One region of the Colwellia sp. Bg11-12 genome, then DNA from elsewhere that is predicted to be linked to it. Evidence: riboswitches for the same ligand, from Rfam matches in the RefSeq annotation. Region 1 holds a riboswitch; the other holds the start of a gene.
The links. A riboswitch is a leader RNA that binds a small molecule or an ion and turns the genes downstream of it on or off. The one in region 1 is predicted to bind cyclic di-GMP.

Region 1 (6,026 bases):
TACGAAGAGATTATAATGGAAGCGTTACTAGAAAGAGAAGTGTTATTAGAGAGAAGGCAATATACTCCTGAAGAAGCATCTTTATGGGATAAACTATCACTCGCACAGAAGTTTGCTGCAAGTAGCATGACACAGTTTGGTTACGACTTATCTTTTATCAGAAATAGTAATAATGGCAGTTTAGCTATATTACAATGCAATGGTAAAACAGCCACGATTAATGGTGAAGGTGAAGTAAATTCAACACCAAGTATTACTATTCGACCTTAAAAATAAGCTCTCTTATTATTTGTTATTTTCAAAAAAAGCTGTTCCGGATAAATGCCTTAACTAAGCATCTTCCTTTATATTACTAAGTAATAGCGCTTCAATTAAAGAAATGTAGCCACTTAAATTATTACTTGACCACATACGCTTTATGCTCGCATCTTGTTTAGACACATAAGCGACTAATTTGTTAAAGCTTTCATCGCCGTAACTTTCATAACACTTTTTAGCGATAGGTTGCAGCTTACCCTTTCCTTTTAAACACTCAATAAAAATAGCGGCATAGTTATTAATAAGCGGTGTAATGATCTCAATCGTTTCGAGCTCGAGTATTTCATTTTCTTTAATTATTTGTAATCGATTTTTCACAAAGCCCTCATGTCGCTTAGCGATAAGTGCCATTGAGTCCATGTAAAGCTTATTTTCTTTTTGTGTGCTATAGAATTCTTTTTTCGCATTAGATAATGCTCGTTGTAATCCTTCCGCCCGAAAATAAAAATAAACACTCAAAGCAATGAAAAGCACTGCTATGGATAATACAAAAATCATATAAAACCTATTAATATAAAAACAATATTCTATTACGCTTTAGTGGTTTCACTTAAACGTGACAAAAAGATATAAGGATCAATATCTTGAGCAGTTGGCAAGCCGTAAGCATAACCAATTTTCACCGAATAATCTCCCAAATTGGCGAAGAATCTTACCTTAATTGCCTCAGCTAGACCATGTAATTTAGCGGCTATTTCACTTTCTGTTTGATGAGGCCCTAAGAGTAGATATTCACCATCGTTAATAGTGCCTGCTTCATCAAATTCACCTTTTGATTCATTAAGTAAAGTCGCTAATGTTTTCGAAACCTCAAGCATAATTTTGTCATTAAAGTGAAAGGATAACTCTTGCCAATTGATCACTGACAAATAACCAACCGCGAGTGGATAATCATATTTTCTCGCCATCTTATAGTTTAGCTGATAGTTTCTTTTGGTTTGAGAGGGAGTGACTAAATAAAATATTGGTTGTTCAACTTCATCATAGACCTGTTTCGACCGCAATGTTCTTTGTCTTAACCAAAAATAAGCCAACGTAATCAGCAAGATAAAAACTATAAAACTTAAAAGATATATTATCTCTTTTTGAGCGATATACTTTGCACTAAACTGACTGTGTAATTTACTTTTTTCAGTCAAATTGAGCATTAATTTTAGACTTTTGTTATTTGCACTCAACATTTGAGGAGTATTAATAGCTAATGATGGCTGGGACTTTTTTTGAAAATGTTGGAGGAGCTCAAGATAATTTTTGTGCAGTTCTAAGGCATTTTTATAATCGCCATTTTGCTGGTACATATCACTAAGTAAAAGTAACAATTTACTCTGTTTTATTGATAACTTTACATTTTTAGCCATTAATTCAGCTAATTGAAGATAATGTTGATATAAAGCGTTATTGTCTAAATGATTTGCAGTCTCAGCCAATAAGATTAATGAAGTTAAATAAGGTTTATTTAAGCTTTTTTCATTAAATGTAGCGCTTGCCGATAACAGCCAGTTGTGTGAATCTTGAAACTCTCTTTGTTTAAGTAATACCTCTGCCAAGCCTAACTTAGCATAGGCAACACGAATTGGAGCGTTTTTATTTTCACTACTTTTTTGCGCTTCCCAATAAGCATTATAGGCATCATCAAGTAAATTTAACTGAAAATAAGCACGCCCTAAATGTAGGTAAGTTTGATCAATATTTGCCAGTTTATCTAAATCAAATTTTAGCGTTAATAATTTATTTTGCATGGTAAGTGCAGTTTGATAATCTCCTAAATAATAGTGCGCTGTTGCCAATATCTCTAACAAGCAAAGGTGATCCCTATATTGAGGATTCACTGATATTAACACCTCAACTTGATTAAGATCATTCATCGCTAAATCATTTTCACTTTGCAAAGCATAGCTAACCGCTCGATAACTGAGTGCAACCAATCGATATTTCAAAACATCAGAGGACTCTGCCATTAAAATTACCCTTGTGGCAAAATCTTGTGTTTGCGCATATTTTTCCTGTAAATAATAACCATGGGCAACTTTAAGGAGTAAATTGAATTTTATCGAATGACTAAGTCCTTGCAAAGAGAGCCCGTCCTGTGCAAATTGCAAAGCATCAGCATCTTCGCCTTTATTATTAGCAACATCGGCAAGTAAAATAAAGATTTTACCACGGGTTTGCGTCGTATAATTTTCTCGGGATCCAAGAATATTTATTGATAGGGTAATTATTTCTTCATACGGAAGGTTTTCAGATTCTTGTAAAAAATACCGTTCGACATCTTTAATATTTTGTTCAATCTTTAGAGTATCACTAGCAAAACAAAATGAAGTAACCATAAAAAAGCAAAGAATCACCAGCAATTTATAAAACATTATTAGCTAAAATCCTTGATTTAATGAGTAGTTATCAACTATAAATTTATCTTTTATTTATAGGTTTAAGTTAAAGTTCAACGAATATTCATAATAAAGGTTTACAAGCATAGTTCAACGCTTATAATGAAATTCGAGTTTCTAAAACTCGAAAAGGGCAAATCTAGTGAAAGCTAGAGACGCAAAGTTACCGGTCTAAGGGGAAACCTAAGATAGCGGAACTGCCAAATTTAGATATAGTGGGGGCTTGTCTATTCTTGAACAGTTTGCTTTCGGTATACTTTGCGCGCCTTCCTCCCTTTTTCTACCACTCAATATCTAGATACTAAATAACAAGTGTTAATAAAAGCTCTATTTTTTTCAATAAAAAATATATCTGGCACTTTACTTGTTTTTACTAGAAGATAGGCTAACAAAATTTTACTTGGGTGCTTATATTGAGATGGAACGATGAAATATCATGATTCCATAAAACAAGCTGAACAAAAAATGAATATGGCTGTAAAACAATTACAGCGGTGGTATTTGCCTGTCAGCCCTATTAATTATGCAGTAAGCTACGAATATATTAATAAGAAAAATATTCCACTTAATACAACCATTGAAAATCAACTTACCTCAGGTAAGAAACTCGATAATTTCTTTATTGAAGAAAACTACCGTCAATACATTTTAGGTCAGAGTAACTTCAGAGACGAAATTATTGATGAACTAGAAGAGGTTGTTACTCATGTTGAGAAAAATAGCCAAAAGTCATCTTTAAGTATTAATAAACTTATTACCAACCTAGATAATAATATAGATCACTTACAATCTTCTGATAAACAAACAGCAATTTCTGCAGCAAATAGTATACGCCATGCATCTCAGGCATTTAAACTACACCAACAAAAGTTTGCTGAGCATATTTCATTGACTTGTGAAAAGACACGTGCATTACAAGTTGAATTGAAAGAAGCACGTAAAGAGATTTATATGGATCCCCTGACAGGGCTTTATAATCGTAAAGCTATGTCTAAACATTTAGACTTATGGTTAACAGAAGATCCAAACCGACAGATTGCAGCGATTTTAGTCAATGTAAATCAACTGTCAGAAATTAATACACAATTTGGTCATTTAATTAGCGATGTTCTATTGTCAAAAATAGCCAGTAAAGTTAATAGCTATGTTGATGACAGCGGATTGCCGATTCGTTCTGGCGAAGATGAGTTTTTAATACTCTTACCTGATGTTGATAAAGCAAGCGCAAGAGAAATCGCTGATAAAATATCACAGGGCGTTGAGAAACTTCGTTTTGTGAGTAGTAAATCGGGAATTAGATTACCTCGAATGACTTTATCAATTGGCGTGGAAATATTTAATATCGCTGAAAATGCCAACAATATTTTAAAGAAAGCTCGACGCTTGCTCCCTGATTACCCCCTTGACAATAACGCATTAATTTTTTAATAATTTACGAATAAGTCGATTCAGACTTTAGCTAATAAAAGTTTATTCTGGTTTGTAAATCAAAGAATTATGCATTGCTATTACTTAGCTTAAGAAAGTCAACGACAGCCATCCTCTTTTCTCATATACTGAAGCAAGTATAAAAATCCTAACGACTAAGAGAGAAATAAGTTATGAAAAAAATTACTTTAGCTGTTGCAGCTACTTTAATGATGGCATCTCCTGTTTTTGCTGGTGATGTTGCTGCTGGTAAAGCAAAAACTGGTATGTGTGCCGCTTGTCATGGCGTTGCAGGTATCTCTGCAGTTCCAATGTACCCAAATCTTGCTGGACAAAAAGAAGCTTATACGGTGAGCCAATTAAAGGCTTTTAAAGCTGGAACACGTAAAAATGCGATAATGGGACCTATGGCTATGGGTTTAAGTGATGAAGATATCGCAAATATTGCGGCTTATTACGCTAGTTTAAAGTAAACTTAATAATTATTGTTTAACCTCGTTCATCAATAATTATATAAAAAACGCTCAATTGAGCGTTTTTTTTTATGCATTATGCTGTTGAATAACTTGTAAAAAATCATGACCATAACGGGCAAGTTTAGTATCACCAATACCATTAATATTTAGCATTTGCTGTGATGTTTTTGGCTTTACGCGCGCAAGCTCTGATAACGTTGCATCATTGAAAACAATGAATGGCGCAATATCTTCCGCATCTGCAATCGTTTTACGCAAACTTCTTAATTTAACAAATAACACACGGTCATAACGTTTATCGGTTTTATCTTGTTGCCAGTAACTCGCTTTTTGTAACCTGGGCGAAGCTAACATTAAGGGTTCCTCACCTTTCAACACTGAACGCGATGCTTGTGTTAAGCATAATGCAGATTGTTGGGATATATCTTGTTGTAAAAACCCTAAATGAATCAATTGCCTAATAATGGCAAACCAATATCCAGGTGTTTTACTTTTACCAATCGCAAAAGTTGATACTTTTTCATGTTCTAGCTGTCTAACCTTTTCGGTTAATTCCCCTCTGAGTACTTGTACAACATGTTCAATGTTACCCTGCTGCTGAATACGAAAAACACATGATAGTACTTTTTGCGCCGCTTCCGTGGCGTCAAATTGAGTCGGTGGATCTAAGCAAATATCACAATTTCCACACTTCTTTGTGGTAAATTCTGCAAAATAATTGAGCACGACTTGTCGACGACAAGTTTGCGCTTCAATAAAGCCTTTCAACGCTTGAAAACGCTGTTGCTCGACATTGACCCTTTCTTCATTATCACCATCGGCTATATATTTGGTAATACGTTCTACATCTTTTTCATCATACAAAAATAACGCTTCTGCCGCTAAGCCGTCTCGTCCAGCACGGCCAATCTCTTGATAATATGACTCTAAAGTTCTTGGCGGTTCAAAATGGATCACAAAGCGAATGTTTGACTTATTGATACCCAATCCAAAAGCTACGGTGGCGATAACCACTTGAATATTGTCTTTAGCAAAACCATCTTGGACAATATTACGCATTTCTGTTTCCATACCAGCATGATAAGCAGAGCAATTTATACCTGCACTTGCTAACATTTTAGATAACTTTTCTACTTGCCAGCGACTACTACAATACACAATACCGCAATCATCACCGCGCTTTTGAATGTAACGTAAGACCTGATGATCTCCTTTATATTTATCAGCAAGCGTAAAACGAATGTTAGGTCTATCAAAGCTATCAAGGTGAATGTAAGGGTCATTTAACGCAAGCTGGAGTAGAATATCTCTGCGGGTAGTAACATCAGCAGTCGCTGTTAATGCCATAACAGGTACCGATGGGAAGCGTTGTTTTATTGTATGGAGTTGTGTGTAGGCTGGGCGAAAGTCATGTCCC
Region 2 (6,026 bases), on a different contig from region 1:
TCTTACCGGCTACGGGTACACTAGACTTTTTACAACCACCAGCAGAAAGCGCGCATGTTCGTGTTGATACGGGGGTTCGTCAAGGAGATGAAGTAAGTGTCTTTTACGATCCGATGATCGCCAAACTGATTGTCTGGGATGAGAATCGTGAAAAAGCATTACAACGTTTAACAAAAGCTTTATCGGAATACCGTATTAAAGGTGTAACGACCAATATTGATTTTCTTTATAACTTAGCGACGTCAAAACCGTTTATAAATGAAGAAATAGATACCAGTTTCATTGAAAAATATGACAGTGAAATATTTCACGATAACGAGCAATCCTTAGCTGACGAATTACCCATGGCAGCGCTTTATTTAGTACTTTCATTGGCTGAACAAGCGAAAATAAAAGCGGCGACAACCACGGATCCTTTTTCTCCTTGGAATAATACCTCGGCATGGCGCTCTAACGAAGCACATAATCACCAAGTAGTACTTGCCCATAACGACATTGAATACCCTGTTACCGTTGAACAAAAGCGTCAAGGTGATCGAAGTTATTATTTAATTTCTGTCAGTGGTCGCACCGTTGATTGCCAAGGTAGAATTGAAGGCGATACATTGCATGTAAGTATTGATGGCTATCGCAGCCAAGCCACCATCGCCCATAATATCTCGAGCTCAGGTGACCAAATAAGTTTATATCGTCAAAACGGTGTTTTTAACTTTATTAACATTAAGCCTGATTGCGGCGACAATAATGCTGATGATAATCATGGCGGCCTATTAGCACCCATGAACGGTACTATGGTCAGCGTGTTAGTGAACGCCGGTGATAAAGTCGCTAAAGACCAACCATTGATGATCATGGAAGCGATGAAAATGGAGCACACCATTAGAGCCCCTGAAGACGGTACCATTGATACCTTATTTTACGCCGAAGGTGACATGGTTGATGGCGGCAGTGAGTTACTTGCTTTTACGCCAGAGGAAGTATAATGAGTTCTTTTGCTAATAATGAATTACCTAAACAAGTAAAAATCGTTGAAGTTGGCCCACGTGACGGCTTACAAAATGAAAAACAACAGATTAGCGCAGAAGATAAAATAGCCTTGATAAATTTGCTCAGCGAAGCCGGAGTCAATTACATTGAAAGTGGCAGCTTTGTTTCACCGAAATGGGTGCCACAAATGGCAACATCGAGTGATGTTTTCAATGGTATAGCGCGAAAAAAAGGTGTCACTTACGCAGCTCTCACTCCTAATATGAAAGGCTTTGAAGCTGCTGTTGCGGTAAATGCTAATGAAGTTGCCATATTTGGTGCCGCTTCTGAAGCCTTTAGCCAGAAAAATATTAACTGTTCTATTGCCGAAAGTCTCGAACGGTTTGAACCGATAATGACCGCAGCAAAACAAGCGAATATACCAGTACGTGGCTATGTGTCTTGTGTGGTTGGCTGTCCCTATGAAGGTGAAGTTGATCCACAGAAAGTCGCTGAAGTTGCTGAAAAACTTTACAAGATGGGCTGTTACGAAATATCGCTTGGCGATACTGTTGGTGTCGGTACTCCGATGAGCGTACAGAAGATGCTGCAAGCGGTAAGTGCCCGTGTACCAAAAGCTAAGCTAGCTGTTCATTTTCATGATACTTATGGTCAGGCGTTAACTAACATTTACACTGCTTTACAAAATGGCATTGCTGTTATTGACAGTGCCATTGCGGGTTCAGGTGGTTGCCCTTATGCTAAAGGCGCTTCTGGTAATGTTGCTACTGAAGATGTTGTTTATTTATTGAATGGTTTGAATATTGATACGGGTATCAATTTAGATAAATTAGTACGTGCTGGTTGGTTTATCAGTGATAAATTAGGTAAAACACCTTCATCTAAAGTGTCTAATGCGTACCGCGCACAAGCATAAATATAATAAAAAATAGCAGTGTATTATAAATACACCGCAGATATCAATTTAATGAGGATTGAATAATGGCCGGATTTGACAAAGTAGTATCAAGCTACGAAGAAGCGATGGCAGGACTTGAAGACGGTATGACTGTTATTTCAGGTGGCTTTGGTTTATGTGGTATTCCAGAGAACCTAATTAGTGAAATAAAACGTAAAGGTACTAAAGCGTTAACACTTGTTTCAAATAATTGTGGTGTTGACGATTTTGGTTTAGGTGTATTACTACAAGACCGTCAAATCAAAAAAATCGTTGCTTCTTATGTGGGTGAAAACGCTGAGTTTGAACGCCAAATGATGAATGGAGAATTAGAAGTAGAACTGACACCACAAGGCACACTCGCTGAAAAAATGCGAGCCGGTGGTGCTGGTATACCCGCTTTCTTTACAGCAACAGGTTACGGAACGCCCGTAGCAGAAGGTAAAGAAGAGCGTGAAATTGAGGGAAGAATGTATATCCTTGAACCTGCCATTAAAGGCGACTTTGCTATTATTAAAGCATGGAAAGCTGACCGTTACGGTAACTTGGTTTATAGAAAAACAGCACGAAACTTTAATCCCATGGCAGCAACAGCAGGTAAAATTACCGTTGTTGAAGTTGAAGAAATTGTTGAACCTGGTGAGTTAGACCCCGACCAAATTCATACCCCAGGTATTTACGTTGATCGCCTTATTCTAGGGTCATTTGAGAAACGCATTGAACAACGCACTGTTCGTATTGCTCAGTCATAAAATAATTTTGGAGGTTTAATCATGGCTTTATCAAGAGAACAACTAGCACAACGCGTAGCACAAGAATTACAAGACGGATATTACGTTAATTTAGGTATCGGCATTCCAACACTCGTTGCTAACTTCATTCCAGCAGGAATAGAAGTTATGTTGCAGTCTGAAAATGGCTTACTCGGCATGGGACAATTTCCCACTGAAGATGAGATTGACGCCGACTTAATTAATGCAGGTAAACAAACAGTCACTATGGCAAAAGGCGCTTCTGTCTTTGATAGCGCAGAGTCTTTTGCAATGATCCGTGGTGGTCATGTCGACTTGACCGTACTTGGCGCTTTTGAAGTTGATGTAAACGGTAACATCGCTTCGTATATGATCCCCGGTAAACTCATAAAAGGCATGGGCGGCGCAATGGATTTAGTTGCTGGTGCTGATAACATTATTGTTACCATGACCCATGCATCAAAGCATGGCGTGTCAAAATTACTCTCTAACTGTACTTTGCCATTAACCGGTAAAGGTTGCATTAAAAGAGTACTGACTGATTTAGCTTTTATTGAAATTAAAGACGGTAAATTCCATTTATTAGAGCGCGCGCCAGGTGTAAGTGTTGAAGAAATTATAAAACTCACTGAAGGTGAATTAATTGTACCCAATAATGTCCCTGAAATGAAATTTTAACAATTAAACACCACCTGTTTACCAGAAAAAAACAAAGAAGAGAGATGACTCTCTTTTTTGTTACAAATTTTCACCTCTGCTAAAAATCGCCATAATTTATAAACAATAGATACTTTTTAATTAAGTTCTTGTTTTACTTGTGAAATATAACCATAGAAAACAATTAATTTTAAATAAGTAGTCGCTCACCTTTACAATTTTGCACATTTGTCTTGCATTTAATTACTCAATTAGCAATACTAAAAGAGACAAAGAAAAGGCAAAACACGTGAAATCGTGTTACGCAAAACCACCGGTCTAAGGGATTTATGTTTTTATAATGTAGATCCTATGACAGCGGAGTCACCTCGTTATACAAGGTACATCCCGTGGTTTTTTCCTTTACTAACTAAATTTATTAAAAGGTTACTAAAATGAAAAAATTATTACTAGCTTCTACCATCACTATTTTAACACTGACGTCTGTTGTATCGGCGCCGAAAGCACAAGCATCTAACATTGCACAAAGTATTTGTCAGTATGTTGCTGCGGACGACAAAAAACGCATGCGTACATTTTTAAAAACGAATAGATTAAAAATTCGTAGTATCTTTAAAGGTATTGAGTGTAATGGACAGAATCTGTTGGCGTTTGCATCGTCTCAGGGTTCAGTTAAAACAGGTTCTTTGATGATTTCAAAATTACCAAAGAAAGTTGTCTCAGCTAACTTAACTATTTTGCAAGCCGGATCGCAACCATTGATAGACGCAGCTAACGAACGTGTTAGCAGCTAAACTTATTCTTTAGTAGACGTTATTTGTTAAACCAAGTGTACAGTTTTACTAGATAATAATTCTATGTCATTTAAAAAACCTGCTTCTGCAGGTTTTTTTTTCACCTATTTTCTTCCAAACCTATTTTTCACTCACTAAGCCCTAGCACAGCGCTATGAAACTGATTAAACTATACTCATATTAATAAAATTGCGATTTACATGTTAACCAAGAGAAATTATAAAGACAGTAAGAATGCTTTAATACTTACTGGTGGTGGGGCCCGAGCGGCTTATCAAGTAGGCGTACTTTCTGCAATATCCAAATTTGTTCCAAGAAATCATGGTATCCCCTTTCCTATTATATGTGGTACTTCTGCTGGTGCCATCAATACCACAGCATTGGCATGTTACTCGTCATGCTTTCATCTTGGGGTAAAGAAGCTTGAATGGGTCTGGAAAAACATTAATACCAGTAGAGTTTATCATAGCGACGGTATCAGAGTTTTTTCTCATTTAGCTAAAGGTATGCTCGCTAGTTTCCAAGCTGATTATGCGAATAAAAGTGCGCGTAGTTTACTAAACAATGCGCCACTTCGTGACATGCTAAATATGGTTGTTGACTTTAAGCGCATCGACGCCAATATTATACGCGGTTACTTATCAGCGGTTTCTATTACTGCATCAAGCTATAGTAATGGGGATTCAATCAGTTTTTATCAATCAGAAGAGTCTATTTCGCCATGGTTTAGGGCTAAACGTCGTGGTGAGCCTTGTCAAATTAACAGTGAGCACTTAATGGCCTCTGCTGCTATCCCATTGGTATTTCCTTCGATAAAAATTCGCCAAGAGCATTATGGTGATGGCTCTATACATCAGCTTTCCCCCTTAAGTCCAGCCATACATTTAGGTGGAGAAAACCTATTTATTATTGGTGTTGATCAACCTAAAGCCCCACTTCATAGTAAAGTAAACAACCCTCATCCACCAACAACATCGACTGTGGCTGGTCATTTACTTGATACTATTTTTTCAGATACGTTGCACAGTGACATAGAACGCTTAGAGCGAATTAACGAAACAATAAAGCTTATACCGCCAGAAGTGAGAAAAGAAAAAGATGGCTTAAAACCTATATCGTCTTTTCTGATTAATCCAAGTCATGACTTTAACGCTATCGCCGTAGATTATTTTTCAGACTTACCACTGTCTATACGTTTATTATTACGCAGCGTAGGCATTTCTAATGACTCAGAGTCGAGTATTGTGAGTTATTTATTATTTGAAAAAAACTATTGCCGCCAATTAATTAAGTTAGGTTTTGAAGATGCTATGGAGCAAGAAACGGCGATTCGAAAATTTTTGTCACTATAAAGAGTGCTCGTTATATTTGCTTAAAAGTCACCTTAGCCACCTTCTTGCACAAATCGTTCAACTCGCTCAACTCGTCTAGGCTTGCCACGAACGATCAATGTATCTTGTGCCTGAAGGATAGTCGCTCCATCTGGTTGTTCTGTTTCAACATCATTGCGGCGAAGCGCCACCACCGTAACCCTTTTTGTTGATAAGTTCAGTGATGCTATTGAGTGACCAATAGCAAAAGAATTTTCGGTCAGTATTATTGCATTTGCAAATTCAATGCGGTCCATTGCTTCAGGGCTCATGTCTGTATGCTCCCCTTGAAAAAAGCCATGTAAATGGCTGTAGTGGTCTTTACGTTCTTTTTGTACTCGGCGTATGATACGAGAGAAAGGAACGCCTGTTAACGATAACACTTGTGATACAAGCATAAGACTACCCTCTAAGCTCTCTGGAACAACTTGGTTAGCCCCCGCTTCCTGTAATGCTTGAAGTTGGTCGTCATTTCGAGTGCGTACGAGAATTGGCACATCAGGTGAGAGTGATCTAACTTTTTGAATAA

Region 2: linked by a shared signal. The riboswitch ahead of H4J39_RS17290 (DUF3718 domain-containing protein) and the one ahead of H4J39_RS06410 (GGDEF domain-containing protein) in region 1 are both predicted to bind cyclic di-GMP.

What each region holds. Positions count from the first base shown of each region.
Region 1 is NZ_JACGUZ010000059.1:99,989-106,014, reverse strand. It holds gene H4J39_RS06425 (hypothetical protein) at 16-270, shown strand; gene H4J39_RS06420 (hypothetical protein) at 331-816, opposite strand; gene H4J39_RS06415 (hypothetical protein) at 849-2,681, opposite strand; cyclic di-GMP riboswitch class I at 2,828-2,910, shown strand; gene H4J39_RS06410 (GGDEF domain-containing protein) at 3,132-4,133, shown strand; gene H4J39_RS06405 (cytochrome c) at 4,307-4,606, shown strand; gene recQ (DNA helicase RecQ) at 4,676-6,026, opposite strand, start outside.
Region 2 is NZ_JACGUZ010000081.1:15,551-21,576, forward strand. It holds gene H4J39_RS17270 (acetyl/propionyl/methylcrotonyl-CoA carboxylase subunit alpha) at 1-983, shown strand, start outside; gene H4J39_RS17275 (hydroxymethylglutaryl-CoA lyase) at 983-1,903, shown strand; gene H4J39_RS17280 (CoA transferase subunit A) at 1,969-2,676, shown strand; gene H4J39_RS17285 (3-oxoacid CoA-transferase subunit B) at 2,698-3,354, shown strand; cyclic di-GMP riboswitch class I at 3,603-3,704, shown strand; gene H4J39_RS17290 (DUF3718 domain-containing protein) at 3,768-4,127, shown strand; gene H4J39_RS17295 (patatin-like phospholipase family protein) at 4,328-5,479, shown strand; gene H4J39_RS17300 (monovalent cation:proton antiporter family protein) at 5,512-6,026, opposite strand, start outside.